Regions from separate parts of the Bacillus sp. ISL-46 genome, predicted to be linked through region 1. Evidence: riboswitches for the same ligand, from Rfam matches in the RefSeq annotation. Region 1 holds a riboswitch; each other region holds the start of a gene.
What was found. Region 1 has a riboswitch for lysine ahead of J7E67_RS10825 (aspartate kinase). Riboswitches for the same ligand answer to the same signal wherever they lie in the genome.

Region 1 (10,762 bases):
TGGATACGCTCAGGCGCTTTTAGCAGTGCTTGACCAGGAAAAACCAGAAGGGTTAGTGTTAGGTCATACCTCACTAGGCAAAGACCTATCTCCAAGAATTGCTGGAAAATTAGCATCAGGTTTAATATCAGATGCGACTGCTGTTGAGGTTGCAGGTGGAAATGTCGTGTTCACAAGACCCATCTATTCTGGGAAAGCATTTGAAAAGAAAATTGTAACGGATGGCTTAATTTTTGCAACGGTCCGTCCAAATAATATTGCGCCATTGGAAAAAGATGAAAGCAGAAGCGGCGAGGTTTCTACCCTTTCTGTAAACATCAAAGACTTACGTGCCATAATTAAAGAAGTCGTTAGAAAAGCAAGCGAAGGTGTAGACCTAAGTGAAGCAAAAGTGGTTATCTCAGGAGGACGCGGGGTTAAGAGTGCGGATGGTTTTGAACCGCTTAAAGAACTTGCGAATGTCCTTGGCGGAGCGGTAGGAGCTTCACGTGGTGCCTGTGATGCCGACTATTGCGATTACTCTTTACAAATTGGTCAAACTGGCAAGGTAGTGACACCAGACCTTTACATTGCTTGTGGTATTTCTGGAGCAATCCAGCACTTAGCCGGCATGTCTAACTCAAAAGTAATTGTGGCCATTAACAAAGATCCTGAGGCTAATATCTTCAAAGTAGCTGATTACGGAATCGTAGGCGACTTGTTTGAAGTGGTGCCATTACTAACAGAAGAGTTTAAAAAACTGAAAGTGCACTCATAATAAGAAGAGCGAGCGGAGGCTTCCGCTCGTTTTTTTAGGGGATACTTAGGTTAATAACAGGGTAAAATGATCGATGAAGCAATTTATTAGCTTGATTTTCCAAACGATGTTATACTTTCGGTAAGTAATTCAGTAATCATTAGGAGGGCAATATAAATGGCAATTTCACACTTAACAGATCAAAACTTTTCTGCTGAAACAGGTTCAGGCCTTGTTCTCGTAGATTTTTGGGCACCATGGTGCGGACCTTGTAAAATGATAGCTCCAGTTCTTGAAGAACTTGACTTAGAAATGGGCGAAAAAGTTAAAATCACTAAACTTGATGTGGATGATAACCCGCAAACTGCAGCAAATTTCGGTGTTATGAGCATTCCAACATTATTAGTAATGAAAAATGGCGAAGTGGTAGACAAAGTAGTCGGCTTCCAACCAAAAGATGCATTAGCAAGTGTTTTAGAAAAACACGTGTAAGTATAGAAAGACAAAACCTTAGCTGGAACCAATCCAGCTAAGGTTTTTCTTTTTTGCAAATGACTACCACTTTCATTTATGAGCCTTTTCCTTTAAAATTTTAACAGGCACTATATATAGAGACGGGAGTGGAGTGGCCGGAATGAATGAAATAATCAAGCAAAAACTGACGCTGCTGCCGGATCAACCTGGCTGCTACTTAATGAAAGACCGTCAGGGTACGATTATTTATGTGGGGAAGGCAAAAGTATTAAAGAATCGCGTACGTTCTTATTTCTCTGGGTCACACGATGGAAAGACGCTTAGACTAGTCAATGAGATTGAGGACTTTGAATATATTGTAACCTCTTCAAATATTGAAGCACTTCTACTTGAACTCAACCTAATAAAAAAATACGATCCGAAATACAATATCATGCTGAAGGATGATAAAACCTATCCATTTATTAAGCTGACAGCTGAAAAGCATCCGAAACTCATCATTACAAGAAAAGTAAAGAAGGACAAAGGTAAATACTTTGGTCCGTACCCAAATGCGACTGCTGCCAATGAAACCAAAAAGCTTCTTGACCGAATATATCCGCTGCGAAAATGCTCAACCCTGCCTGACCGAGTATGCTTGTACTACCATTTAGGGCAGTGCCTGGCACCATGTGTCAATGAAATTCAGGAACAACAGTATAAGCAAATGACGGATGAAATTACTCGCTTTTTGAATGGTGGTTATAAAGAAATAAAAAAAGAGCTTCAAGCAAAAATGTCAGCAGCTGCTGAAGAGTTGGACTTCGAACGAGCGAAAGAGTTCCGTGATAAAATCATCCATATCGAAACCATCATGGAAAAACAGAAAATTTCCATGAACGATTTTACGGACCGTGATGTATTTGGCTATGCCGTCGATAAAGGCTGGATGTGTGTGCAAGTTTTTTTTGTCCGCCAAGGGAAATTAATTGAGCGGGACGTCTCCATGTTCCCCTTCTATAATGAACCAGAGGAAGAAATACTAACTTTCCTCGGACAATTTTATTCGAAAGCTAATCACTTCAAGCCGAAGGAAATTCTGATTCAAGATGAAGTCGATTTAAGTTTGGCGGAACAACTACTTGAAGTAAAGGTGCTCCAGCCACAACGAGGGCAGAAAAAGGATATTGTCCAATTGGCGATCAAAAATGCAAAAATAGCCTTAAATGAAAAGTTTTCCTTGATCGAGAAGGATGAAGACCGCACCATTAAGGCTGTCGAGAACTTGGGAGAGTTACTGGGAATTTATACGCCGCACCGAATCGAAGCATTCGATAACTCCAACATCCAAGGAACAGACCCAGTATCAGCCATGGTCGTTTTCATTGATGGAAAGGCAAATCATCGGGAATACCGGAAATATAAGATCAAAACCGTTCAAGGACCTGATGATTATGAATCCATGCGTGAAGTGACAAGAAGAAGGTATTCACGCGCCTTAAAAGAAGAACTTCCCCTCCCAGATTTAATCATCATCGATGGTGGTAAAGGCCATGTTGAAGCCGTAAGAGATGTGTTGGAAAATGAGTTAGGACTGGATATTCCTCTCTCGGGACTCGTCAAAGATGATAAACACAAAACTTCCCAATTGCTGTACGGCAATCCTTTGGGAATTGTTCCATTAGGCCGAAACAGCCAGGAGTTTTATTTACTGCAAAGAATTCAAGACGAGGTCCATCGCTTTGCCATTACGTTTCATCGTCAGCTTCGTGGAAAAAGTGCCTTTCAATCCTTGCTCGACGATATTCCTGGAATCGGTGAGAAACGGAAAAAGCTATTGCTAAAACAATTTGGCTCTGTGAAAAAAATGAAAGAGGCTAGTATGGAGGAATTTACAAATATCGGAATTCCTATGAATGTAGCCGAAGAATTAATTAAAAAACTTCAATCCTAGTGATTGTAAGAAAAAATAGAACATGCTATAATAAGTGAAAATTTAATTTACTATCACTTTTACGTATTAAAGTGAAGGTAGAGGTGCGAGCTTCAAGAGTAATGGTTCTGAGAAGGATGAGCTTCTAAGACGGATCATGAAAGGGAATGTTCGCCGAAGTAAAGAAAGTCTCATTTCTTTCTTTGCTGGTCCTGTATTGAATAAATGCCGGATTGTCAGGACGAATGTCTTGGAGAGCTATCTTACATTGTAGGTGCGAGAATATTTTTTCGTGTTCTAAAGCAATGAGATGCCCTTCTCATTGCTTTTTTTGTTTTTTGGGGGATAAATAAGGTATTCACTTGAAAGAAGGAGAAACAAATATGGGGATTATTGTGCAAAAATTCGGAGGCACCTCCGTTGCGAATGTAGAAAGAATACTAAATGTTGCATCCTGTGTAAAAGAGGAGACAGACCGTGGCAATAATGTAGTCGTTGTTGTTTCTGCGATGGGAAAATCAACGGATACATTGGTCGGATTAGCAAAAGAAATTTCCGCACAGCCAAATAAGCGGGAAATGGACATGTTGTTATCAACAGGAGAACAGGTAACCATTGCGTTATTGTCAATGGCTTTAAATCAGCAAGGGCTTTACGCCGTTTCTTTTACAGGCTGGCAGGCAGGAATCATCACAGAACCTGTCCATGGAAATGCCCGCATTTCGAATATTAAAACGTCTGCAATTGAAACGGAACTCGCAACGGGTAAGGTTGTCATTGTGGCAGGATTCCAAGGAATCACGGAAGAAGGCGCAATTACGACGCTCGGTCGTGGTGGTTCTGACACAACAGCTGTGGCATTAGCGGCAGCCTTAAAGGCAGATAAATGCGATATTTATACCGATGTTACTGGGGTTTTCACCACGGATCCAAGATATATCAAGAATGCTCGCAAATTATTATCTGTATCGTACGATGAAATGCTAGAGTTAGCTAATTTAGGTGCTGGCGTGCTCCATCCAAGAGCAGTAGAATTTGCTAAAAACTATCAGGTTCGGCTTGAGGTTCGCTCGAGCATGGAGAGAGTAGAAGGAACAGTTATTGAGGAGGAAGCAGCAATGGAACAAAACTTAGTAGTCCGCGGTGTCGCATTTGAAGACGAAATTACAAAAGTAACAGTATTAGGATTGGCGAATTCATTAACTAGTCTTTCTACCATCTTTTCAACACTAGCGGAAAATCACCTGAATGTTGACATTATTATTCAAAGTACTACAGAGGGCGATACGGCTAATTTGTCTTTCTCTATCCATACTAATGATTTATTAGAAACATTAAAGGTATTAGAAGACAATAAAGCAGTGCTTGCTTATGAGCAGATTGATGCGGAAAATAAATTAGCGAAGGTGTCAATTGTTGGCTCAGGAATGATTTCTAATCCTGGCGTAGCAGCAAAAATGTTTGAGGTACTCGCTGCAAACAACATCCAAATTAAAATGGTCAGCACATCCGAAATCAAAGTATCAGCAGTAGTAGAAGAAAAAAGTATGTTAAAAGCAGTAGAAGTCTTACACGAAGCCTTCGAACTGGCAAACAAATAAAAAAATGGTGTCAGGCACCAAGCGGTGCCTGACACCCTATTCTCACGTTTAGTTCTTTTCCCATTTAACAGTGAAAAGGACTTTATTTGATTTCTTTACAGGATGTTCAAAGGTTTCTGCATTGGCTTCTTTTTGTAGTTCAATTTGTTGGGCAAGGAAGCCGGCTTCGAGTTGGAAAAAGTGCTCAGCTTTTGATTTCACACGCGGGACAATAACAGGACTCATTAGTTCAAATTGGATCTCAGTTTTATTTTCTTTTTTAATTTCAAGTTGGCCCCAAGAGGCTTTGGTGAAAAAATCCATAATCTGAGCAATATCAGTTAGTGGAAATTTACGTGCGAGACGTTTTCCGGCCCAATATAAAATTTCAGGTGTATCTTTTCCTAAAATCTCAGGTAAAAGAATTTCTCTGATTAATTCATACCCGAATAGAGATATGGATTTTGGTTCATCGGTATCTATATTCTCAACAACAACTGTACTATCGTTCACAAGCTTCCCCTCTTTCTATCATTCTATTATATACGCTTTTTGTTAGGTGTCAGTACAGTTTTTTTAGATAAAACGAATCAAATTACATTAGTTTTTTTGTTATTTTGCAATATCTTGCCTTGTTTTCCATGATAATTATAATTCCCGATATGGTAAAAATAACAACCGTTATATCTTGGTAATTAATTGTAATTATCTATTTATTTTAATATAGATCCAAATTATTGGTGAAAATAATCAATCTATTATAATTTCAATATATTTTAAAAATTTTATTATTTATGATAGAATTGTGTATCCGTTTTCTTGACGCTCTAACATGATGGGAGTAAAATGGACATGTCACATTATTGTCACACTGATGTTAGGTTTCATATAAGGGGATTTCAATGCTAGAAACTGAACATCATTTTTTTTAAACATTATAGGGGGGTAAATTTATGGCAGGTAATCGAGAGTTTGTTTATCGGAGATTGCATTCGTTGCTAGGGGTTATTCCAATCGGGATCTTTGTAATCCAGCATCTGATTGTGAACCACTATGCGACAGTTGGGGTAGAATCCTTCAACAAAGCTGCGAATTTTATGGGAAATCTTCCTTTTCGCTATGTGTTAGAAACTGTAATTATTTATTTACCAATTTTATTCCATGCAATCTACGGGCTGTATATTGCTTTTACAGCCAAAAACAATGCAAGCCAATATGGATTCTTTAGAAATTGGATGTTTATGCTTCAACGTGTGTCTGGTGTGATTACACTTATTTTTATCACATGGCATGTATGGGAAACTCGGGTAGCAGCGGCGTTTGGAAATGAAGTTAACTTTCAAATGATGCAAGATATTCTTTCCTCACCGTTTATGTTTGCGTTTTATGTCATTGGGATTATTTCAGCAATTTTCCACTTTGCAAACGGATTGTGGTCATTCTTAGTTAGCTGGGGCATCACAGTATCTCCACGTTCTCAAGTTATTTCTACATACGTGACAATCGTTATTTTCTTAGCTCTATCCTATGTTGGAGTAACGACTTTATTAGCTTTTGTATAACAAATTCATGATTGATCGGAAAAATATTGGATTTTGGATTAAGGGAGTGAGTCACGAATGAGTAAAGGTAAGGTAATTATTGTCGGCGGCGGTTTAGCTGGCTTAATGGCAACGATAAAGGTTGCAGAAACAGGAACACCTGTAGAGTTATTTTCTCTTGTTCCAGTTAAACGCTCTCACTCGGTTTGTGCCCAAGGTGGTATTAATGGAGCAGTAAATACCAAAGGTGAAGGCGATTCAACATGGATTCACTTTGATGACACCGTTTATGGCGGAGACTTCTTGGCTAACCAGCCGCCAGTAAAGGCGATGTGTGATGCAGCACCAGGTATTATTCACTTAATGGACCGTATGGGCGTTATGTTTAACCGTACACCAGAAGGACTATTGGACTTCCGCCGTTTCGGGGGAACACAGTATCACCGGACAGCATTTGCAGGCGCAACGACTGGTCAACAGTTGCTTTATGCTTTAGACGAACAAGTTCGTCGCGAAGAAGTAGCTGGTCTGGTTACGAAATACGAAGGCTGGGAATTCCTGGGCGCTGTCGTTGATGACGATGGTGTGTGCCGTGGAATTGTGGCTCAAAATTTAAAAACAATGGAAATTAAGTCATTCTCAGGAGATGCCGTCATCATGGCAACCGGCGGCCCTGGTATTATCTTTGGAAAATCTACAAACTCAGTTATTAATACAGGTTCAGCAGCATCGATTGTGTATCAGCAAGGTGCTTATTATGCTAACGGTGAAATGATCCAAATCCATCCAACGGCCATTCCTGGTGACGATAAGCTTCGCCTCATGAGTGAATCGGCTCGTGGTGAAGGTGGCCGTATCTGGACATATAAAGATGGAAAACCATGGTATTTCTTAGAGGAGAAATATCCTGCTTACGGAAACCTGGTACCACGTGATATCGCCACTCGCGAAATTTTTGACGTTTGTGTTAATCAAAAACTCGGAGTCAATGGCGAAAACATGGTATACCTCGATCTTTCTCATAAGGATCCACATGAATTAGATATTAAACTTGGCGGGATTATTGAAATTTATGAAAAATTCATGGGTGATGATCCTCGTAAAGTTCCAATGAAAATCTTCCCTGCTGTTCACTATTCAATGGGTGGACTTTGGGTTGATTATGACCAAATGACAAGCATCCCTGGTCTATTTGCAGCGGGTGAATGTGATTATTCTCAGCATGGTGCGAACCGTTTAGGTGCCAATTCCTTGCTTTCAGCCATTTATGGCGGAATGGTTGTAGGACCAAACGTAGTTAAATATATCAAAGGCTTGGAGAAGAGTTCCGATGCAGTTTCTTCTAGCGTATTTGACCGACATGTTAAAGAACAAGAGGATAAGTGGAATTCAATTATGTCCCTAAATGGAAATGAAAATGCTTATGTTCTTCATAAAGAGCTTGGGGAATGGATGACAGATAATGTAACGGTTGTTCGTCATAACGACAGGCTATTAAAGACAGATGAGAAAATTCAGGAACTTCTAGAACGTTACCAAAACATCAATATTAATGATACATCCAAATGGAGCAACCAAGGGGCAGCCTTTACTCGTCAACTTCAAAACATGCTGCAATTGGCACGTGTTATTACAATTGGTGCATACAACCGGAATGAGAGCCGTGGTGCTCATTATAAGCCTGACTTCCCTACACGTAATGATGAGGAATTCTTAAAAACAACAATGGCGAAATTTGTTGACAGTTCATCAGCACCGGCTTTCCATTATGAAGATGTTGATGTTTCATTGATCAAGCCACGCGAACGCAATTACGCAAAAAGTTAAGGGGGAGTAGGAAGAATGTCTGAAACAAAAATGGTTAAATTTATTATTTCACGTCAGGATAACGAAAATACTACTCCTTACGAGGAGGAATTTGAGGTTCCTTACCGTCCGAATATGAATGTCATCTCGGCGTTAATGGAAATCCGTAAGAACCCATTAAATTCAAAAGGTCAAGACTCTAGCCCCGTTACCTGGGATATGAACTGTCTTGAAGAAGTATGCGGTGCATGTTCCATGGTCATCAACGGGAAGCCTCGTCAAGCTTGTTCAGCACTTGTCGACCAATTGGAGCAGCCGATTCGATTAGCTCCGATGAAAACTTTCCCTGTAGTTCGTGACTTGCAGGTTGACCGGAGTAGAATGTTTGATGCCTTAAAGAAAGTGAAAGCATGGATCCCAATCGATGGTACCTATGATTTGGGCCCAGGACCACGTATGCCTGAGACAAAGCGTCAATGGGCTTATGAGCTTTCAAAATGTATGACATGTGGTGTTTGCCTTGAGGCATGCCCGAACGTAAACAGCAAATCAAACTTTATTGGGGCACAGCCGCTTTCTCAGGTTCGTCTTTTCAATGCCCATCCAACTGGTGCAATGAATAAGGCAGAAAGACTTGAAGCGATTATGGGCGACGGCGGACTTGCAAACTGTGGGAACTCACAGAACTGTGTTCAATCTTGTCCGAAAGGTATTCCGTTGACTACCTCGATTGCTGCTTTAAATCGTGATACAACCATTCAAGCCTTCAGAAGCTTCTTTGGTAGTGACCACGCATAGAATTGCGGAAGACTTTTCGTTTAATTTAATTATGATTCAAAAAACCTTCTTTTCTATCATCGAAAAGAAGGTTTTTTGTCGTCTATGGGCTATAATTGCAATGGTTCTTTCAGTAGTGATTTGTTATACTCTTATTAATAACGTTAGTTCGTTGAAAAAGGAAGGTACATACAGGTGAAATCTAAATTTCCGCTATTAATTATTCTTACAGGACTAATTCTAGTAGGTATTGGGCTCTGGCAATTTATAGATGTGAAAACGCAAACACATGCTTCACTCAAGCAGGCTAAGGAACTAATTGCAGACCAGCCTGACGATGCCCCTAAAAAGAGGGAAGTAAACAGCAAGCCGCCAGAAATGGGGGAGACAGTCGGTCTTTTAGCCATTCCAAAAATCAAAGCAGAGTTAGCAATCATCGAAGGAACCGACCCCGACGATCTCGAAAAAGGTGTCGGCCATTATAAAGGAGCCTATTACCCTGGTGATCAAAGACAAATTGTTCTTTCAGGACATCGAGACACCGTGTTTCGTAAATTAGGGGAACTTGAGATTGGCGATTCACTGAAGATGGAAATGCCGTATGGATCCTATACTTATGAAATAATTGATACCAAAATTGTTAAGTCTGATGATACGAGCATTATTACGCTCCAACATAATAAAGAGGAATTAATCTTAACAACCTGTTACCCGTTTAGTTATATAGGAAATGCCCCAAAACGATACATTATTTATGCAAAGCCCAAAAACTCCTAATCACTAGGAGTTTTTTTTATAAAAACGAATCATCTGTTTGTAAATATAGTCACTACATTCGTACTGTTCACATAAGATATGTTGACTAAATATATACCCACCCCGTGTTCATACTGGCGAAGGCAAGGAGGGTTACAGTACTTGAAGGAGAATGTTTATAATCACAAGCCGTTACTCACCAAACGAGAAAGAGAAGTATTCGAGTTATTAGTACAAGACAAAACAACGAAAGAAATCGCTGGTGAATTATTTATAAGCGAAAAAACGGTTCGGAATCACATTTCAAATGCCATGCAAAAGCTTGGTGTAAAGGGGCGTTCACAAGCAGTTGTAGAGCTCCTTCGAATGGGAGAGCTAGAACTTTAATTATGACCGGCATCCTTTTGGGGAGGCCGGTTTAATTTTGAATAGATAGCCATAAAAAAGGTAAGCAAACGAAATGCTTACCCTTTTGTCTACAATGCAGATCAGCGATACTTGAAAAATACTTTTATGCTTACTTGAAAGCAGGCATTCTAAACCACCATTTTAGCCGAAAAGTGGTATGACTAAATAAGAATGCTGCTCTAATCCCCATAATAATTAAGGTTGAGAATAAGCTAAAGAGAATATTCAAAGCATATCCCTCCACATTGAAGATTCGTGTTAAAAAGTAACACTAAGATTATTGTTAATCTAGGAAATAATTTTATTCGGGATGTGTGTGATAACAACTACAAATTCAGTGCGAAATTTTCAACGAAAAGTAAATTTGTTACAAAAATTGCGAATAAATCTTCATAAATAAATTGATAATCTAGTTATAGACATTTAAAATAAACCTAGGATAAAAGAAATAATGCTTTTATCTCATAAAAGGATGTTTTTCTTGGAATACAAACAAGTGCAAACAGAACTGGCGGGGTATATTGGGAGAACACTTCGTGAAAACTTCGGGAAAGGTCCCGAATCTGTTTATGTTTCCTATAATCACACGATACTGACTGTTTATTTACGGAACTTTATTTCGCCTTCTGAAAGTGTTTTGTTAGGGCAGCAACAAGAAGCAATGATCCAAACAACAAGAGATTTGTTGATGCAAAAATTAATCCCTGAGTTTAAAGCCTATATTAAAATTCTGACAAGTATGGAAGTTAATGAGTTTTATTATGATTGGGGT
Region 2 (10,762 bases), on a different contig from region 1:
TTCAATAGGAGGATACCTGCCTTTCTTTTTATTCCTAACAAGGGAGGACCATTTCCTGCTGTCATTTTTATGCACCCTAGTCAAGGAAATAGAAAAACATTTTTTCATGAAGCAAAATTGCTTGCAACAAAAGGTTATATTTCCCTCCTAATTGAAGCACCGCTTTTCGGTAGGAATAGTCAACCGGACGATCTTGATAGGAAAAAATTCACAAAAAAAATTGAAGCCTTAGCGGATATTCAAGAATACATTCATACTATAATGGATATTAGGATGGGAGTTACACTACTTAGTAAGCTTACGATTGTGGATGAAGCCCGGATTGCTTTTGTTGGCCACGGTTTTGGAGCGGCTTGTGGCGGGGTAATTTCAGGAATTGATTCGCTCATTAAAACGTTTGTCTTAATATCAGGGTATGGGGAGGCTTCAGAGTGGCAACTGACTAGTGAACATCCAATCGCAGCCATCATTCGCAGCTTTTTACCGCCTGAAAGATTTGAATATTTTATTTCAAGTCTTAGAAAATTAGATGCCATCCACTATGTAAAAAATGCTGCGCCGGCATCATTACTCTTCCAATTCGCCAAAAATGACGAATTTATCGAACATGGCCATGCTGCCACTTTTTATTCTGCTGCAAGTTCTCCCAAAAAAATCATCTGGTATGATACCGATCATCTATTTACCAATTGCAAAGCAGCCTTACTTGACCGCCAAGAATGGCTCTCTGCCCATTTTTGTACTCAAAATGACACGTTTTCAAAAGAATCTACAAAAAACTAAAATAAATCTCTTTCATACCGGAAATTTTGTTGAAAATTGCTTATTTGATATGGTATTTTATATAATATTGAAGGGATAAAAGAAATACGATGATCGTACGGTGAATTTTACCTTTCGTCCCAAAAGGGATGGAAGGTTTTTTACTTTTTTACATAAGATTTAGGAGGAAAACCAATGAAACAGGCCTTAATCAAGGATTTGTACAGAAATACGGAAAGCTATATTGAACAAAAAGTCCAGTTATCTGGATGGATTCGCACGATTCGCGACTCTAAAACTTTTGGGTTCATTGAATTAAATGATGGCAGCTTTTTTAAAGGGGTGCAGATTGTATTTGATGAGCAATTAGAGAACTTTAAGGATATTGCAAAGTTACCAATTAGTTCATCCATTAGGATTGAAGGAGACTTTATTTATACTCCTCAAGCGAAGCAGCCCTTTGAAATTAAAGCAACTAATATCGTGATAGAAGGTTCGTCAAATGTAGATTATCCCTTACAAAAGAAAAAGCATTCGTTTGAATATTTAAGAACAATTTCCCATTTGAGACCAAGAACCAATACGTTTTCAGCTGTTTTTCGTGTGAGATCACTTGCTTCCTATGCATTGCATAAATTCTTCCAAGATAAAGGTTTTGTCTATGTTCACTCACCAATTATTACCGGCAGTGATACAGAAGGTGCAGGAGAAATGTTCCGAGTGACAACACTAGATATGGACAATCCTCCAAAAAATGAAGAAGGCAAAACAGATTTAACCAAGGATTTCTTTAACAAGGAAACTAATTTGACTGTTAGCGGACAGCTTTCGGCTGAGGCGTTTGCCTTAGCTTTCCGGAATGTCTATACCTTCGGCCCAACGTTTAGAGCAGAGAACTCTAACACTGCTCGACATGCAGCGGAATTTTGGATGGTAGAACCTGAACTTGCCTTTGCTGAGCTTCCAGATATCATGGACTTGGCTGAAGAAATGGTGAAATTTGTGATTGGCTATGTACTTGAACAAGCCCCTGAAGAAATGAATTTCTTTAACAGCTTTATCGAAAAGGGGTTATTGGATCGTCTAAATAATGCCTACACAGCAGACTTTGGCCGTGTGACATATACCGAAGCCATTGATATATTAAGGGAGTCCGGAGAAACTTTTGCCTATCCAGTAGAGTGGGGGCTTGATCTGCAAACCGAGCATGAACGTTATTTAAGTGAAACAGTATTCAAACGCCCAGTATTTGTAACAGACTATCCAAAAGAAATTAAAGCCTTCTATATGAGATTAAATGAAGACAACAAAACAGTAGCGGCAACTGATTTACTTGTCCCAGGAATTGGTGAATTGATTGGCGGCAGCCAGCGTGAAGAACGCGAAGAAATTTTGGCTGGGAAAATTAATGATCTTGGTATGAATGAAGAAGATTACTGGTGGTACCTTGAATTAAGAAAATATGGCGGTACGAAACATTCTGGTTATGGTATTGGTTTTGAGCGTTTAATTATGTACTTAACTGGAATGACTAATATTAGAGATGTCATTCCATTCCCGAGAACAACTGGAAATGCCGAGTTTTAAAACAAATTTAAAAAGGAGAAGGCTGATTCACAGAATCGGCCTTCTCCTTTTTATTTATTAAAGAACCTTTAATTCCTCTTCAAAAAAGAATGTTTCTGGATGTTCCTTAACGATATAAGAATATCTTTTCATGTTTTTAACATATTGTGATTTTAAAATTGTGACGACCTCGCCAGTTTCTTTAATGTTAACTGACTGTCCGTTTTTGTACAGATTGTTTGAGCTTTTCATGTTTCACACTCCTTTACCTATTCCTAATTAAGTATAACATAAGCCAAGATGGAAAGGGGGAAACCCTTCTTCCTTTCAATTACGAACTTAATGTGTTATGCTTTTAAAAAAGTGAGGTGTCATTTTGACAAATTATAAAGCAAAAAAAAGTAACCTCAAAGATTTATTATCAAAAAACGGCATGGACCTGGAAAGTTTGGAACGGAATACAAGTATTCCTCAAACTCAGCTTAACGACTACTTGTCCAAAAAAGTGATGAACTTAAATACTGCGATGACAATTTCAAGAGAATTAAATTGCTCTATTGAAGACTTATACATTTGGTCATCTGAGGAAAAGGAAGCGTAATACTTAAAAACAGGCTCTTCAATTGAGTCTGTTTTTTTTATTGGATTAAGAAAATAGCACGCGAAAATTTTCGCGTGCTATTTTCTAAACAAACTAATTTCTTAAATCACACTTTTCTAAAGGTATAACCTTAGTTTTCTTTGTGAATTTATATCCTAGCCATACAATAAGGAATAATGGCAGTCCGATATATGAAACAAAAACACCGTTCCAATCGATTTGGTCACCCGTGAATGCTGAATAATTTTGTCCTAAGACAACAAACCCACAAACGGCAAACGCGAAGAGCGGACCAAAAGGGAAGAATTTTGATTTATATGGTAACAAGCTAAGGTCCTTACCTTGGGCGACAAATGCTTTACGGAATCGATAATGACATATTGCAATACCGAGCCATGCGATAAAGCCGGACATACCAGAAGCGTTTAACAACCATACATAAACCGTTCCATCCCCAAAGAAGGAAGCAAGAAATGCGAGTGTTCCCACTAAGGTTGTTGCAATTAAGGCATTGACTGGAACACCTTTTTTGTTTAATTTACCAAGGAATTTCGGTGCTTTGCCTTGACGGGCCAAATCCCAAAGCATCCGAGTGGATGCATACATTCCTGAATTTCCTGCCGATAATACAGCTGTAAGAATAACAGCATTCATGATTGAAGCGGCGAAAGCGATGCCTGCCTTTTGAAAAACCAGCGTAAATGGACTAACAGTTATATCCCCATTTGCTAAATTCCCGTTTGTATATGGAATAAGCAGTCCGATTACTAGTATAGCCAATACATAGAATAATAAAATGCGCCAGAAAACTTGTTTCACTGCACGAGGAATAGCTTTCTTTGGATCCTCCGTTTCACCAGCAGCAACACCTAAAAGCTCTGTTCCTTGGAAGGAGAAGCCTGCAGCCATAAAGATTCCCAGCATGGACATAAAGCCGCCGTGGAATGGAGCATCACCAACAGTGAAGTTTTTGAAGCCGATTGCTTCATTACCCATGATGCCGAAGATCATTAAAGTACCAGTAACGATAAAAATAATAACTGTAACAACTTTAATTAAGGAAAACCAATATTCTGCTTCTCCGAATCCTTTAACAGAAAGATAGTTTAATAGAAACATGATTACTAAAAAGATGCCGCTCCAAATGAATGAAGGCGTATGTGGAAACCAGAATTTCATAATCATTGTTACAGCAGCTAATTCGGCAGCAATCGTAATTGCCCAGTTATACCAATAGTTCCAGCCTAGGGCAAAACCAAGGGAAGGATCGACAAATTTGGTTGCATACGTACTAAAGCTTCCGGCAACTGGCATATAGGCACCCATTTCTGCTAAGCCCTGCATCAAAAAGTAAACCATAATACCAATAACAAGGTAGGAAAGGATTGCCCCGCCGGGTCCCGCACTATGGATAGCGCCGCCGCTAGCTAGAAAAAGTCCAGTGCCAATCGTCCCGCCAAGGGAAATCATTGTGAGGTGACGGGATTTTAAACTTCGTTTTAATTCCGTTGGATCCTGTTGTATTGTTAAGTCACTAGTATATTCACTCTCTTTTAATACTCTTGCTGTTTGCATTGTCTTGACTCCTCTTTTTCTAATTTTTTCGAGAAGGAGTTTGGAATAAAAAAATGCCATCGAAGAAGTATCGATGGCATTGTAAATACCCCGCATCATACCTTCCGAAAGATAGCTCAACACGCTTAGCTGGTAGGTTTAAGCGTGACAGTTCTGTTCCTATTTGGAGACAGCCCCAGCATGCTTTTTCAGAGATGAAAGCACACTTCGGCAGCTTTTCCTTTCAAACGGAGTCAGGGATGTCTCTCTCATCTCGTCCGCTTTACTGATAAAAACCGCGACCTCTACCTCATCGGTTTTGATGAGGATTTATCATATATAGTTAATATATTACTAAAGTATAAATATTATTTTATAATTGTCAATAATATATTATTCCAGAAATGAGAAGTCTTTATTCAATCAATTAGAATAGACAGATAATTGAGTTTTTTTTAATAAATTATTTAATTTACTTTAAAAGAGAGAATCGGTATTATTTTTAAATAGAATTAATTGCCTGTTTTTCATAGGAGGATTTTTACCATGCAGATTGTTGGAATGATTTCGGGATCTCTAATTGTTGTGGTTGCTTTTAACCTTTTTTTAATCCCTCATGAAGTATTAAGCAGTGGATTGAGCGGAATTTCTATGATTTTAGGGATGATCTCGCCTGTTAATACAGGGGTGGCAAATTTCCTGCTGAATTTTCCGTTATTGATTATTGGTTATAAAATGTTAGGGAAAAGATTTATCGTGAATTCCATCTTTGCTGTAATAATTATTTCAATCGGCCTTTATTTAATTCCCGTTCATGCCATTGCCGATGATAGGATTCTCTCTTCTATTTTCGGAGGTGCTTTAACCGGGTTAGGTGTCGGAATAGTTTTTCGCTGTTCTGGATCGACCGGGGGATTTGATATTATTGGCATGATTGTCGCGAGAAAAAGGGATTTTCCGATTGGTGTTTTACTTTCAGGTATGAATGCAGTCGTCATCTTGATCAGTGGATTTTTATTTGATTGGGATTCTGCTCTTTATACCTTGGTTTCCATTTTTGTTACAGGTAAAGTGGTAGATGCAATTTATACAGATCATGCTAAATTAACTTTAATGATCATTACAGAAAAGGGCGAAGAAATGAGAGATCATTTACTGACAAATTTGTATCGAGGCTTGACGATTATGGATGGGGTTGGCGGCTACTCTAATCACCAACGGAACGTAATGATAACGGTAATTTCTAGATACGAACTTAATGAAGTTAAAAACTTAATTTCAGAAGTTGATCCATCAGCATTTGTCAATATTACCGAAACAATTGAAGTCATGGGGCTGTTTCATCGGCCAAGTCCATAAAAAAAGGTTTGCATCTATCAAATAGATGCAAGCCTTTTTTAGTTAAGGCTTTGTTAAACTGCCTGTTGATTTCCGTTCTAGGTGCGTGCGGTTCGCGGGCGGTCCGGGGAACCGCACGCAGGAGTCTTCGCGCCTGGAACGAAGGTCAACAGGGTGCCAATATCAACAATAAGCTTTAACATAACCTTATTTAAAATAGAGACAGTGAATCACAGAGATTTCCCTCGTTTTTTTACCCATTTCATTAGCACATGAATAACCTCATCTAGTTCTTTACCAGTTGGAGTCAATTCATATTCCACTTTTTTTGGAGAGGTAGTAATGACGTTTTTGACAATCAATCCCTCATTTTCTAAATCACGTAAGCGTTCGGTTAAGAGACGATCAGATATTCCTGGAATAGATGATATTATTTCATGGTACCGCTTCGGTCCTTCCATAAGCGTATAAATAACAGAACCCATCCAACGTTTGCCAATAAATTCGATTGCCTTATGAAAGTTAATACATATATGTTTAATTTCCTCTGCAGAATGAGTCATACAATCTTGGTGGTTAGGTTCACTCATATAAAATCCCTCTTTTTTACTTTTCTAACTGTATAATACCATATTTGAATTACTTGACGATAGGTACTTACTAATAGTAAGATGAATTAGAACTTACTTTTAGTAAGCTAAAAATTCACAGGGGGAAATCTCTCATGCAAACCACATTAATAAAAAGTTTATCTGAAGTGATAAAAGAACGTCACTCTGTCAGAAAATATGATTCAACATACAATATTTCTCAAGAAGAAATTAAAGATATGCTAAAAGAAGCGACACAAGCACCATCCTCTAGTAATCTTCAACCATGGCGTTTTATTGTTATTCAAGATCAAGAGGCGAAAAAGGAACTAAGATCAATCGCCAACAATCAAGAGCAAGTAGAAACAGCGTCTGCCGTTATTGCAGTATTAGGCGATAAGGAAATGTATAAAAGTGTGGAAAAAGTCTATCGAAGTGCATACGAGGCTGGTTTGATGGACGAAGCTAATATGAATCGATTAATAGAAGGTACAAATAAAACATACCCACTTGCTCCAGAAGAAGTCTTGAAAAATATTGCCTCATTTGATGCTGGTTTAGTATCGATGCAGTTGATGTTAATTGCAAAAGACAGAGGGTATGACACCGTTCCAATGGGTGGATTTGATAAAGATAAATTCGTGAAAATGTTCAATGTCTCCGATCGACTTTTCCCAATTGTGTTGATTTCACTAGGGAAGGCGGCAGCACCTGCTTTCAATACAACACGTTTACCATTGGAGGATGTATTAATAGATTATAGATAAAAAAGTAGGCGCATGATAATTTTTCATGCGCATACTTAATTTATTAGTTATTAATATACTTTTCAAACACATAGCCAAAATCTTTTACTATATATTGTTTTTTGCTATCTTCTAACCACTGAAAGGCTGCTTGATTAAGCATTTTGAATTGAACAACCAAGTTGCTGTCTGCACTTGTCACACGACCGAGAGTAGTGGAAGCGACATCAAGGCTTTGTTTAGCAAACTGAAGCGAAATTTCATTTTCATGTGAGATTTCTGAAATTTTGATTAAGGCTTTATATAAATCCTTAACTTCTTCAATATGTTTCTTATGAACGTCGATGGAGAAAGGAACTGAGCCGATTTTAAATTTTATTTCTACATCAAGGTCAACGGTTCCGGCCGTTTCGAGTTTTACCTCTGAAATTCTATTCGTTGCATAACTATAGCGGTGGAGCATTCGCTTTTTGCTGGTTGCACTTGTCCCATCTAAATGGATAAGGGCGTTGTTTGTAAAACAGTATTCATCAGACTTTGATTTGATAAGAAAATAAATTTTTTCATTGTCTTCATGCATGACATAATCATCTGCGTCCACCTTATCGTAATTTTCCGGCTTAATGACAGAACCCACATCACTTAATCCCAAAATATCCGCGGCTACTTTTCCAAACATTGGTATCAACCTCACTTTTTTAAAATCATTCCATCCATTTTTACGAGGGGGGGACAATAAAGTTTCATCCTTATCCCAAAAACTTTATGCTTTAAAAAATGGTAGTATGCACCTGATTACTAAAAACAAATTAACAACAAGTAATGAAAAGAACATGGCAGGTTACAATCATCTCAGGTTCCTTGCTGGCCCCACTTTTTTACGAAATGGTTATGACTGATAAAGGACCAATCCAGAAAAAACGGAGAATTCCTTTTAAAGGTTTAGGGATGTCATTAATCATCCTTCTAGGAATTATTCTGATGCAATTGGAACAGGCAAATCACATATCGATTGCTGCAATAGCCTTAGGCGTCCTTCCGGTACTAATCGCTTCATTTGCCTATCCGCTTGGAAACAGAAAAATGATGGATATTTGCGGAGGGCGTCTTGATGTCTTTCAACGGGTATTAGGGATGCCAATATGAGTCTGCCATTGTGGGTTGTTTTATCTGTCTATGGTTTATTTACTGTTGGTCCACCAAGCAAAGGACAAATAGTCCAATCAGGCCTTGTTACGGTAACCTCAGGAGTGATTGCAACCATTCTATTTTTTAAAGCAACGGATCTTGTTAGAGGAAATATGCAAAAGCTTGCTGCTGTGGAGGCCACGCAATCAATAGAGGTTTTATTTGCAGTAATAGGAGAATTGTTAATTTTGAATACTGTTTTCCCGAATGAATTATCCTGGTTTGGTATGGTATTGGTAATGGTCGGAATGATCCTGCACAGCTTTTTTTCGCATAAAAGTAACCCGAAAAATCATCGCAGTGAAAGTCCTGAAAAAACTGTGCCTAGAAATGTTTGATCCTTATCAATTTAGATTGATAAGGATTGTTTTGGTAGTTCCTGACCTTTTTTAACCGTTTAAATAGGGACTAAGCTTGTCAATTGTTTCTTGTACCTTTACTGAATTTCTCTTGTACATTGCTTTTGATTTATCACAATCTGTCTCAAGAGAAAAGATCTCTAAATCAGCCTGCACTTTTTTTAGTGTAGCCAGGAGTAATGGACGTTGAGCGGGTGCTGGCACTTGAATTTTATCATCATATAGATCGACCGTTAGCTCTCCATAGGAATCGACTTGCCCTATGAAGACATTATCAAGAGTCACATCTAGTTTTTCTAACTCTGTATAAAGCCAGCCTCTGCCTTTTCCGGAACATCTTAATGATTCATCAATGATATTCCCGTCCATAATGACTGTTTGTGGTTCTTTTTCTTTCGCCATTTTCATTTGTAAATCCTTAGGTGTCAAAGGACGGTTTTCTGTTTTTAAAAGTGTGCTTAAATTTCCACGCGGTTCCAACACAGCAAATTCTACATCTGCAATCCTAAAAATATCCTTTTGTCGAAGTAACGCAGAAAGTTCGTCTATCGAATATTTTTCTTTTTTCAAATTATTTTCTAGGACCTTCCCATCTTTAATGACGACGGTTCCTTTACCTTCAGCAAAATCACGAAAAGCTTTACTCTTTAGAGAGGCAAAGTCAACAAGCCAAGTTACCAAGAAGAAAATTAGGACGGCTAACATTCCATGCCATACATTTGCTTCTAGTCCAGTAACTACTTCACCGGCAATACTTCCAATGGTAATTCCTGCAACATATTCAAAGAAAGAGAGCTCAGAGATTTGTTTCTTTCCAAGTACTTTTGTTGTAATAAATAAAAGTCCCAAAAAAATTAATGAACGACTTATGATAAAAATCCAATCTGGCATTAGTTTCTCACCTCAAAATTTTATGAACCCATATATTGGGGTTCATGTCGTTCAAGTTCCAAAACACGGTATTGTAGATCCTTCTTTACCTCTTCAATCGTTAGTGTAGCTTCATGAAAAATAGCTTGAGCGTCCTTATCGAGTGAATTTAAGGCGAAGGAAGACAATTGTGCTTCGATTCCCTTAATGGTAGAGAGACATTGCTTGACATTTGATGCGATTGTCACAAAATTACTTCCTTTCGTGGGGATTAAACAAATGAAAAAAGGGGTTGGCAGAATCGCCAACCTAAAACTGCTTTTATTGATTGTATTGTGGTTCTTCGTTCAAAATTTCTTGAAGACGTGGTTCTAAACTATCAAGAACCGACTGGGTTTGTTGGGCTGCTTGTTGATAAAGCTGCTTTGCATTTTGGTTATCAGTTGCTAATGCGAATCCTTCAAAACTTGCCTGTGCACTTTTTAGTCCAGCTAATGCTTGTTTTACCTGAGTTCCTACTGTCATTACATAATCCTTCTTTCGTGATATAAAATGAAATTACAAAAATAGTATGTGGATTATTCGGGTGGATATGTATTTAATGTTTTTTTGGGTTAATTCTAAATTTCCCTGAAACTTTATCTGGAAAATCCCATTAGACAAGAATATTTTCTAGAACTAGCGGATGCAACGCATTTGTTTTATCAATAAAAATAAATCCATCATATCGCAGCCCCATTTTCGATGGGACGTAATTACCATATTGTTCGTATTCCGGCCGGTATACCACACCAATTGCTCTATGCCCAATCGTTGTTGTAAATTCATGACGGTTCTGATCAGTAAATATCAAATATTTATTTACAGCCCCTGTCTTATGCATAAGTGATTCCCAGCTTCCGGGTTGAGCGGGAGGTACCTCCGTTTTTTGAAAGTCAACTCCCCATTCGGTGGAGGCAATTACCGTACCGCTATACGTACCAAACCCTACAATAAAAACATTATCGGCCCCGTTTTCTTCTCTAATTAGTTGTCCGACATTCACCATTCCTTCATCCTTCATATCAGTTGCCCGGGCATCACCTACATGTGTATTATGCTCCCATATGATTACCTTTGCATCATCACCATAAAATCTTAGTACTGAGTTGAGTGCTTCGACCATATGCCTGTCTCGAACATTCCATG
Region 3 (10,762 bases), on a different contig from region 1:
TATCATCGGCTGTGACTCCTGGGATTTTTGCGATCGTTCCAACAAAATCAACCGCGCGCATCTTCTTCTTTTTTCCACCGTTGAAATGGAGTTTCGTGATGCCTTGGTTAATCCGAGCGGTTTTATTATTTCTTACGACGCGTCGTCCGCTGATTTTTTCCTCGAAAGCCTCTTTTGCCCTAGCCACTTCAGCAGGTTTTGGAGCCTCCATTTTAGGGATCTCAAAGCCAATATATCTTTCAATTGCTCGGACAAATTTTCCTTCATACGGTGTGGCGAACGTAATCGCTTTTCCTTCATTACCCGCACGGCCCGTTCTTCCTGTTCGGTGGACATAGCTTTCTTTTTCCATAGGGACGTCATAATTGATGACCAGGGTTACATTATCAATATCAATTCCTCGTGCGGCAACATCCGTTGCGATGAGGTAGCGAAAATTCCCCATTTTGAAGCCATCCATAACCGCAAATCGATCTTGCTGTTCCAATCCACCATGGAGTTGTTCACAAGAATAATTGGAGCTTTCCAATTCCGAATATACGGTATCTACATGTTCTTTTGTTCGGCAAAAAATAAGACAGCTGTCTGGATTTTCAACGACCGTCACATCTTTTAGAAGCGATAGCTTGTCTTCTTCTTTTCCTTCAATTAACAGATGCTCAATCGTATCTGTCGTGACTCCAGTAGAGGCAATCTCGACATTCACAGGATTGTTCATATATTTATGGCAGAGGTTTTCAACATCCTTTGGTAAGGTAGCCGAGAATACCATCGTGACTCTATCTGAAGGAAGCTCTTTGATGATGGCTTCAACGTCGTCGATAAAACCCATATTCAGCATCTCATCCGCTTCATCAATAATAAGATACTTTATTTCGTCTAGAATTAGGGTTTCTCTGTCGATATGGTCCATAACACGTCCCGGAGTACCTACCACGACATGCGTTTTTTGCTGCAATTCTTCTTTTTGCTTCGAAAAGGGTTCTTTTCCATAAACGGCCATTGCCTTAATCCGCTTAAATCGGCCGATGTTGGTTACATCTTCACGAACTTGTACTGCAAGCTCTCTAGTTGGGGTAAGAATTAAGGCCTGTGGCTTTCTTTCTTCCCACTCCATCATGTCGCAAATAGGTATCGCAAAGGAGGCGGTCTTGCCGCTGCCTGTTTGCGACTTCACGACCAGGTCCTGATTATTCAAAGCTAATGGAATGACTTCCCTTTGAACCTCGGTAGGAGTGTCGTATTTTAAAATGGCAAGTGCTCTTGTGATTTCTTCACTTAAATTATAATCCGTAAAACTTTTTTCGCTCATGTATTAACCTCGTTTTTTTGTATTATCCGGCTTATCTATAGGATTTCTCGGAAAGAAATATCGTATGCATAATCTGAATATGCTCCATTATACTTGATATAGTGAAAAAAACGAACAGTGACTAGCACTGATCGCCCCACCGATTCACGGTAAAAGCGATTTATAGCAAAGGATGAAGGGGTAATTGGCCCAAATTAAGTCGTAAAATATTATTAGAAAAAAAGTGTCATGACCCAGAAGTGCTGGTACATCTGGTGTCAGGCACTTTTTTGATGAAAAATATTATCGTAATGTGACATTTGTCATACCCTGTACATGACACCTGCTACTAACATGGACAAATTCCTTCGTTTATACTTTGGTTAATAACGAAACTAAGGAAGGGAATTCAAATAAAATGACCTTACAAAATACGAAAACTTTAAAAAAACAAGTTGCTCCTTTTGAAAAATCAACGACAAAAGAAAGTGTATGGCAGATTATAAACACGGTCGTACCATTTATTGGCTTGTGGTACCTTGCCTATTTAAGCCTATCCGTTTCCTATTGGTTAGCATTAGTTCCCATTGTGATAGCCGCAGGATTTTTAACAAGGATATTTATCATATTTCATGATTGTACCCATCATTCATTCTTTAAAAGCCGTCGTGCTAATCGAATCGTCGGGACTGCGATGGGTGTGTTAACGGTCTTCCCATTTGATCAATGGGGACATGAGCATTCTGTCCATCATGCGACAAGTGGAAACTTGGATAAACGCGGAACAGGTGATATTTGGACCCTTACAGTAGATGAATATTTAGCTGCACCACTCAGACTTCGTCTAGCCTATCGTTTTTACCGTAATCCATTGGTCATGCTTGGATTAGGCCCGATTTATGTGTTCCTTCTTAAAAATCGATTTAACCGCAAAGGTGCAAAACAGAAGGAACGTAACAACACTTATTTAACGAATGTTCTAATAGTAGCTTTGATTGCCTTGCTTTGTTGGGCAATCGGATGGCAGGCGTTTCTACTAGTACAAGGTTCAATTTTTATGATTTCTGGAGCTGCTGGTATTTGGTTGTTTTACGTACAGCACACTTTTGAAGATTCTTATTTTGAAGAGGACAAAGAGTGGGAATATGTGAAAGCCGCAGTAGAAGGTAGCTCTTTCTATAAGCTTCCAAAAGTTTTGCAATGGCTCACTGGGAATATTGGTTTCCACCATGTTCACCATTTAAGCCCACGGGTCCCTAACTATAAATTGGAAGAAGCACATAATAATACGCCGCCTTTACAAAACGTACCAACCATTTCTCTTGCTACTAGCTTACGGTCAATACGTTTCCGTTTGTGGGATGAGGAAAAAAAGAACTTTGTGAGCTTTAGAGAAGTCAAAGCTTTAGCTAAAAAGAAGTTTTCAGTACAAAAAGTTAATCCTGAAATCTAACTAGATCATGAAAGGCTTGCTCCCCTTAATTTAAGGGGAGTTGTTACTTACATAACAGCTGACAGATAAGGAGGGAACTTATATGATTCGAATTGTTATTGCTGAGGATCAGGAAATGCTGCTAGGGGCAATTGGTTCTCTCCTCAATTTGGAAGAGGATATGGAAGTAGTCGGGCAGGCGAGCAATGGGGAAGAGGCCCTTGCACTTGTGCACCGGTTGCAGCCGGATGTTTGTATCATGGATATTGAGATGCCTGAAATGAGCGGTCTTGAGGCAGCTGAGTCTTTAAAGGCATTTGGTTGTAAGGTTATAATCCTAACAACCTTTGCCAGGAGTGGGTATTATGGGAGGGCCTTACAAGCGGATGTAAGCGGGTATTTATTGAAGGATAGCCCGAGTGAGGAATTAGCAGGATCGATTCGCAGCATCATCAATGGACAGCGAATATACTGCCCCGAACTAATCGATGAAGACTCAAACCAAAACGAACAGAACATCGAAGAGTTCCAACCGCTAGCCGAGAGAAAGACAAAAATTAGCACAGTCAGAACTTACCTGACAACCATCTTAGATAGAATAAAATTACCAACAGGTTAAAAAATGAGGTGTCAGGCACCATGTGAAATTTTCACATGGTGCCTGACACCTTTTAAATTTCAATAATAATAGGAAGGATCATTGGCTTTCTCTTTGTTTGTGTGAATACATATTGTCCGACTGATTTTTTTATGTTTTGTTTGATTACATTCCATTGCCGGATATTCTCGCTTTGCAGGTCATTAATGGTTTTCTTAGCAAGGCGGTTAATCTCTTTTAGAAGTTCATCCGAATTTCTTGCGTACACGAAACCACGTGTAATGGTGTCTGGTCCGGATATAATCCTTCGGTCACCTTTACTAATGGTTATCACAATTACGAGCATACCATCCTCAGAAAGCTGTTTACGGTCTCGTAACACAATGTCCCCGACATCGCCAACGCCCATCCCGTCCACATACGTATCTCCGGCTGGAATCGACCGAGTCTGACGGGCCACCTGGTTTTCAACATCGACGACATCACCATTTTTGATAATGAAGGTATTTCCCTTTTCTACTCCAACGGACTCGGCTAACAACCGGTGGTGATGCAGCATTCGATATTCACCGTGGATTGGAATAAAATAGGTTGGTTTCATTAAGGTAAGCATGAGTTTTAAGTCTTCCTGATAGCCATGTCCGGAAACATGCATACCCGTTGTACTTCCGGATCCATAAATAACTTTGGCGCCCAGTTGAAATAAATTGTCAATGATCCGAGAAACGTCCTTTTCATTTCCTGGTATTGGAGATGCGGCTAAGATAACCGTGTCTCCGGGATAAACGGAGACATCACGAAAGTTTCCGCTCGCTAGACGAGAAAGGGCAGCCATTGGCTCTCCTTGACTACCCGTACAAAGGATAACCACCTTTTCAGGAGAAAGTCGATCGACTTCACGTGGTTCGATGATCATCCCATCGGGAATAGTTAAATAACCACGTTCAATCGCAACAGAGACCACATTGACCATACTCCGGCCAAGAAGAGCGATCTTTCGATTGGCCTTTATCGCCGCGGCAACCACCTGTTGAACCCGATTCACATTTGATGCAAAAGTAGAGATAAATATTTTCCCGTCAGCTTTCATGAAGGCCTCATCCAAATTGTCACCAATCATTTGCTCGGACGGTGTTAGCCCCTTACGCTCAGCATTGGTACTTTCAGATATTAAAACTAAGACACCTTGCTGACCGATATCGGCCATTTTATGAATATCTGAATGTTGATTATTCACAGGCGTTAAGTCAAACTTGAAATCCCCGGTATGAACGACATTACCCTCAGGTGTATGAAAGACAATACCGAGACAATCAGGAACACTATGACTTACTCTGAAAAAGGATACAGTGGTTTCTCCAAACTCAAGTTTTGAATTAGAATCAATCGTCATGAGTTTGGTGTTTCCATGGAGACGATGCTCATCAATCTTTAATTCAATTAGACCAAGTGTAAAATGGGTAGCGTAGATAGGGATATTCAATTTTCTTAAGATATAAGGAATACCGCCAATATGATCTTCGTGCCCATGGGTCACAATTAGAGCGCGGATTTTCTCCTGATTTTCTTCTAAGTAAGTAATATCGGGGATAATCAAATCAATTCCTAATAAACTTTCGTCTGGAAACTTACCACCGCAGTCAATAATAAAAATATCATCTGCGTACTGAACCACATACATATTTTTACCGATTTCATTTATGCCGCCTAAGGCGAAAATAGATAATTTATTATCATTAGTTCGCAAGTTAATATCCTCCTTATTCCAAGTAAATAAGAATAGTATGCCCTTTTGAATTTACTTTATCGGAAGGAGAGAGGTGAAACTTTTGTCGATCACAAAAAAACTGCCAAATACCCGGTTTTTTACGGAGTTTGGCAGCTATTTTTATCGGTATTTAGATTAATACTTTAACATTGCTCGCTGGTAGAACACCTTGTAGTGTTCTTTGCTCTTCGGTGGTTAACGGGAGCAATGGCAGGCGAAGACCTCCAACGTTCACTCCATTCATATTCAATGCGGCTTTTACCGGTGCTGGGTTTGGTGCCGCAAATAATGCTTTCATAATCGGGAGAAGACGGCGATGGGCACTAGCTGCATCTTGGACATTCCCATTTTTAAAATGATTAATCATTTCTTGTATTTCATTACCAATGACATGGGAAGCAACGGAAACCACTCCAGCTCCACCAATGGCTAAAACCGGTAATGCTAAGCCATCATCACCACTATAAAGGGTAAAATCACTTGGTGCTTGGCTAATAATTTCAGCCATAGCATCTAAGTTACCGCTTGCTTCTTTTAAGGCGACAATATTCTGAATCTGTGAAAGTCGAACAATGGTCTCTACCGACAGGTTGACCACACTTCGGCCGGGGATATTATAAAGCATAATCGGTAATGGTGTAGATTCAGCAATCGATTTGAAGTGCTGATACATGCCTTCTTGGGATGGTTTGTTGTAATAAGGAGCAACAAGCATAATCCCATCGACTCCTGTTTCTTCAGCCAGCTTTGTTAAGCTGATGGAAGCTCTCGTGTTATTTGAGCCAGTTCCAGCGATAACCGGAACTCTTCCATTGACAGCGTCGACAACAAATTTAAATAAAGCGACTTTTTCTTCCGTTGTTAATGTAGGAGATTCTCCGGTTGTACCAGCAACTACGATTCCATCGGTACCATTTTCAATTAAATAATCAACAAGTGTTCTAGTCGCGTTAAAATCTACTTCACCATTTTGATCAAATGGTGTAACCATAGCGGTTAAAACTTGGCCAAAATTCATCATTTCTCACCCTTTAATTAAAATTTTTTTAAAATTTAGAGGTGGGTAAGGCCATTCATAATTTAACGCAAAAAAGCAACAGCGAGGGTTCGCTGTTGCAGTAGAAACATAAAAAAAATAAGTTCCCGTGCGTAAGATAGCCCTCCATATAGTTTCCTATATGACAGTTCTGTATTTTTTCAATAGCAGAACCAGCTTCAAGACCAATGAGATTCATTGAAGCTTCGGCAAATTCCCCTTTTTACAATCATCATTGGACCTCATTATCCTCATATTGTGTACTAATGGTCTTTGCGCCTCTATCCTCACTTCAAAAAACGTGAAGTAAGAAAATATTTAATTGATAGTAAATATATCAGAATATTCCCTTTGGTTCAAGGGCAATTGGAACTTTATTTGAAATTCACACTATATTTCTGCCGTTTCTAAACTCAGTTTATCCTTTTCAACTTCTAAGGCAGATACAATATAAGCAAAACCGTTCATAACAAAGTAAATAACATTAGATTGGACCCGTTCCTTTTCTCCCAAATAAGTATTTATGATAATACTGAAGGAAAAAAAGACAACAAATGATAATGCAATTTTATTAAAAATTATCATATCTACCGACCCCTTTAATTAGGATTGTTATGATTATCATATTGGCTATAAACCGGTTTTATGCGTGCCTTCGATCGGCCGGTTACCTGTAATCAATTAGGGTCGGGGGTTGGTCCAGTCATAATCGTCCTTCCAGAACGTTCTTTCTTGTCGTGCAGAAAGTAGTAAAGAATTGAGGTTGCCAGAGCGGCAATACCTAAGATTACATACAGGCTCCTAAAGCCGGTTAATGGAATAATGAATCCAAGGATATATGGACCGAATCCAAGTCCTGCATCAAGAAAGATAAAGAAGGTCGATGTCGCCAAACCCATCCGATGGGGGGGAGTTACTTTAACGGCCACTGCCTGGGTGCTTGACTGCATGTTACCGAAACCTAGGCCAATTAGAACACCTGCTACCAATAAAGTGATGCTAATACTTGCTGAACTTAATAGAAACAAGCCGGCTGCTAAAAGGACAAAGCCCGGATACATTATATAGTTTGCACCCTTCAGGTCCATTAAGCGGCCTGTGATCGGGCGTGATAACAATACTGCGATAGAATAGACTAGGAAGAAGAAACTCGCCGTACTAACTAAGTCGATTTCGATCGCATAGAAGTTAATAAAAGAAAGAACGCTGGAATAACAAAAAGCGACTACCAGTGTAATGACAGCGATGGGCAGTGCCTTTGGCTCAATATAGTTGGAAAGCTTAAATCCTTTTACTTCAGATGTTTTTACAGATACAACTAATGGAGGCACATCGACGAAGAATGCAGTGATCAAACTAATTACCCCTAAAACAAGGGAGAATATAAAAATCATTTGGAAATCTGTATGTTGGGTCATATAAAGTCCGATGAATGGCCCGATAGCGGTAGCGAGTGTTGCACTCATGCTGAAGTAGCCAATCCCTTCCGCTTTTCGAGCAGCCGGGATAATCTGAGCCACAATCGTTCCAGTGGCTGTCCCGACCATTCCCCCTGCAATCCCATGGAGTAAGCGGGTAATAAGCAGGAAGGTAATCCCGAAGTTCACAAAATACAAAAGAAGCGTCAAAATAAATAAAATGATACCAATGAATAACGTTTTCTTTCGGCCAATTGACTCAATAAATCGGCCAATCAATAACCGGCCAATTAAAGACCCGACAATAAATATTCCTGTTACAAGCCCTGCTTGACTTGTAGAAGCACCAAATTCATCGACTGCATAAACACCGATGATTACGATTAATAAATAAAAGACTAAAGTTACGAAAAAATTGACCGCAGAAACAATAGTGAAATCCTTTGTCCACAGTTTAGCTCTAGGTTGAGTCACTTTTTAAAACCCCTTATTTAATAATATTTTTACGAATTTCCCCCATAATGCGGATGGCCTCGAGCTGTTCATGCTCTGAGATGCCTTTTAAAATGTCCGTTTCATACTGATCAATCGTCACACGGACTTCCGTATATACTTTTCTCCCAAGCTCTGTCAGCTGTGTTCTTTTTTCACGTTTATCATTGCTCGGAACCTGCTCGACATAGCCCAATTCTTCCAAGCGGTTCATGGTCCGGGTGACAGTGGGCTTCTCTACATATAAATAATGAGAGAGTTCCACTAGCGTTGCCGAGCCATTATTGAATAAGTAGTAAAAAATCGACCATTGCGCTCTGTGGAGATTATGCTCGGCGAGATGGAAATTTAGTTTATTCTCAAACGGACGGTACAACATCAGTAATTGGTGGAAAAATTTTTGAGAAGTATTTATTTGAAACACTCCTTGTTAAATGGTTAGTTAGAGTAATAATTACCTTAGGTAACTATTATAGTATAACAGAAATGATAATAAAATGTCTAATGTCAGAGGTGGGGTGATACTAATCAAACGTTTGATTGGAACGGGATGAGGCCTTGGTGTATATGGATTTTTAGGGTAAAGGATTTTTCTTGATAAACTAATCAAACGATTGATTAAAAGGGTCTGAGGCCTTGGTGTATAAGGTTTTTATGAGGTAAGTAATTTTTTATGAAAAAAAACTAATCAAACGATTGATTAAAAAGAGCAGAAAATTTACCTGAAAAAATTAATCAAACGTTTGATTAAATGTGGATGAAGCCTTGGTATTGCTCTATTTTTCCTATTAGTTATTTCGATACAAATACAAACCAAATCCTAAGGTATCTCTGCCCCATGTCAAATAGGTCCGGCGCCATGTACGAATTCGCTGCAGCATCGCTTCACAATCGGGATCATCTGGATTTTCAAGACAATAATTCTCGACTGACATCGAATAAAGCCATTCGTAATCATCCCAGTCATCATCATTAGCAACATAAGACCAAAGTGGGATTAAACCTAATTCTTCCCCAGCCTTAACGGTATCCGCATGGCTTTTACATTCCGACTCGTCTGTACCGCCAAGCGCCTCTAAATACTCAGGACTGGGAGTCTGCTTCCAATAGCCTTCACCTATTAAAATGTGGCCATTTTTCTTTACAAGACGTTTTAGTGTTTTAAGTGTAGGTTCCATTCCGCCCAAGGCATGGGTAGATCCGATACAAATCCCAAAATCATACCCGTCTGGCTCACATCTCTCGATCGCCGTGCTGGCATCTTTTACGATAAACTCAATACTGCCTTCAGGAATTCTATTACTAGCATTCCGCTTTGCTTCCTCAATGGACCCGTTGTACAATTCTATTGCAGTGGCGGTACCCTGGAAGTTTTCCACCAACCGAATTAACAATTCGCATTTACCAGCCCCAATATCAATCACCTTATCTGATGCTTTAGGCGATACAATTCCGAGCATCTTCATAATTTTTGCCGCGCTGATTGGATTACTAAAAGCATGGTTTCGATGGGCAATTGCTGAAAATTTGTTTCTATCCATAGATAATGTCTCCTTTTCCACTAAAAGTGGATGTGAATTATACCTAACGCTATTCTATTTCATTTATTATCTTTATCCCTTGAATGTCAACATATTAATGTAATCTTCTTGTTATTGAAGACATCGAACCCTTTGAAGTTTATTTTCAACTATAATAAGCCAAGCACTCGATTGGGAAGTAATTGTGGCCCTGAGCGCGGAAAATTAGAAATAACGGTAACGATTATTTGCATTACCTTTCACGATCTTATTTAATATAAGCGAGTCATAAAAAATTAAATAAGATGAGGTAATTCATTTGAAAGCACTTATGTTCAAAACATTTGGCGGCCCGGAAGTCCTCGAATATGGTGATATAGCGGAACCTGTGATTGGTTCGGACGAAATACTGCTAAGCATGAAAGCAATTGGTCTGAATTTTGCCGATATATATAGAAGAAAAGGAAACTATCATCTAGCCGGAGAGCCACCCTATATCTTAGGGTATGAAGGGGCTGGAATCGTAGCAAAGACGGGTTCCGATGTCCATGGTATCAGCATTGGCGACCGGATGGCATTTGCCGATGTACCTTATGCAAATGCCGAGCTAGTAGCCGTTCCAGTTGAAAAAGCTATACCAGTGCCTGACACCATTTCATTTGCAGAAGCGGCATCCGTATTGCTTCAAGGATTAACGGCTCATTATTTAACGAAGGATAGCTATGCGGTGAAAAAGAATGATACCGTGTTGGTACATGCTGCAGCAGGCGGTGTGGGGCAGCTTCTTGTTCAAATTGTAAAATTACTTGGAGGCACGGCAATTGGCTTAACTTCTTCCTTTGAAAAAAGAGCTGCAGCAGTAGAAGCGGGTGCGGATCAAGTCTTTTTATGCAAGGATGACTGGAAGGAACAAGTACTCGAGGAGACGAATGGCAAAGGGGTAGACGTGGTCTACGAATCAGTAGGTTCTACTCTTCAAGATAGCTTTGAGGTTACTCGCACCGGTGGAACGGTCGTATTTTACGGAATGGCAGGGGGCGACCCAGCATTGGTTGACCCAAGGATGCTTATGGATACATCGAAAACTCTGACAGGCGGAGACTTATGGAATGTGCTGACGTCCCGAGAAGAACGAATAGCTCGTTCAAATGAGCTGTTTCGGTGGATAGAGGAGGGCAAATTAATAGTTTCCGAACCAACAGTCTTC

Region 2: linked by a shared signal. The riboswitch ahead of J7E67_RS21550 (amino acid permease) and the one ahead of J7E67_RS10825 (aspartate kinase) in region 1 are both predicted to bind lysine.
Region 3: linked by a shared signal. The riboswitch ahead of dapA (4-hydroxy-tetrahydrodipicolinate synthase) and the one ahead of J7E67_RS10825 (aspartate kinase) in region 1 are both predicted to bind lysine.

What each region holds. Positions count from the first base shown of each region.
Region 1 is NZ_JAGGQR010000015.1:223,712-234,473, reverse strand. Features, by position in the region: gene J7E67_RS10840 (electron transfer flavoprotein subunit alpha/FixB family protein) at 1-757, shown strand, start outside; gene trxA (thioredoxin) at 914-1,228, shown strand; gene uvrC (excinuclease ABC subunit UvrC) at 1,371-3,143, shown strand; lysine riboswitch at 3,214-3,391, shown strand; gene J7E67_RS10825 (aspartate kinase) at 3,506-4,723, shown strand; gene J7E67_RS10820 (YslB family protein) at 4,772-5,215, opposite strand; gene J7E67_RS10815 (succinate dehydrogenase cytochrome b558 subunit) at 5,656-6,264, shown strand; gene sdhA (succinate dehydrogenase flavoprotein subunit) at 6,322-8,070, shown strand; gene sdhB (succinate dehydrogenase iron-sulfur subunit) at 8,086-8,847, shown strand; gene J7E67_RS10800 (class D sortase) at 9,022-9,603, shown strand; gene gerE (spore germination transcription factor GerE) at 9,745-9,969, shown strand; gene J7E67_RS10790 (Na-translocating system protein MpsC family protein) at 10,472-10,762, shown strand, end outside.
Region 2 is NZ_JAGGQR010000045.1:192,751-203,512, forward strand. Features, by position in the region: gene J7E67_RS21530 (alpha/beta hydrolase) at 1-783, shown strand, start outside; gene asnS (asparagine--tRNA ligase) at 958-2,349, shown strand; gene J7E67_RS21540 (hypothetical protein) at 2,407-2,580, opposite strand; gene J7E67_RS21545 (helix-turn-helix domain-containing protein) at 2,705-2,929, shown strand; gene J7E67_RS21550 (amino acid permease) at 3,023-4,504, opposite strand; lysine riboswitch at 4,609-4,799, opposite strand; gene J7E67_RS21555 (YitT family protein) at 5,030-5,842, shown strand; gene J7E67_RS21560 (winged helix-turn-helix transcriptional regulator) at 6,052-6,411, opposite strand; gene J7E67_RS21565 (nitroreductase family protein) at 6,546-7,178, shown strand; gene J7E67_RS21570 (PH domain-containing protein) at 7,222-7,836, opposite strand; partial or broken gene J7E67_RS21575 (DMT family transporter) at 7,977-8,683, shown strand; gene J7E67_RS21580 (DUF421 domain-containing protein) at 8,735-9,595, opposite strand; gene J7E67_RS21585 (DUF1657 domain-containing protein) at 9,616-9,822, opposite strand; gene J7E67_RS21590 (DUF1657 domain-containing protein) at 9,896-10,099, opposite strand; gene J7E67_RS21595 (erythromycin esterase family protein) at 10,230-10,762, opposite strand, start outside.
Region 3 is NZ_JAGGQR010000038.1:15,984-26,745, forward strand. Features, by position in the region: gene J7E67_RS17915 (DEAD/DEAH box helicase) at 1-1,312, opposite strand, end outside; gene desA (Delta(5) desaturase DesA) at 1,710-2,744, shown strand; gene J7E67_RS17925 (response regulator) at 2,827-3,342, shown strand; gene J7E67_RS17930 (ribonuclease J) at 3,395-5,002, opposite strand; gene dapA (4-hydroxy-tetrahydrodipicolinate synthase) at 5,220-6,107, opposite strand; lysine riboswitch at 6,237-6,417, opposite strand; gene J7E67_RS17940 (hypothetical protein) at 6,516-6,710, opposite strand; gene J7E67_RS17945 (MFS transporter) at 6,803-8,017, opposite strand; gene J7E67_RS17950 (MarR family winged helix-turn-helix transcriptional regulator) at 8,031-8,450, opposite strand; gene J7E67_RS17955 (methyltransferase domain-containing protein) at 8,824-9,576, opposite strand; gene J7E67_RS17960 (quinone oxidoreductase family protein) at 9,875-10,762, shown strand, end outside.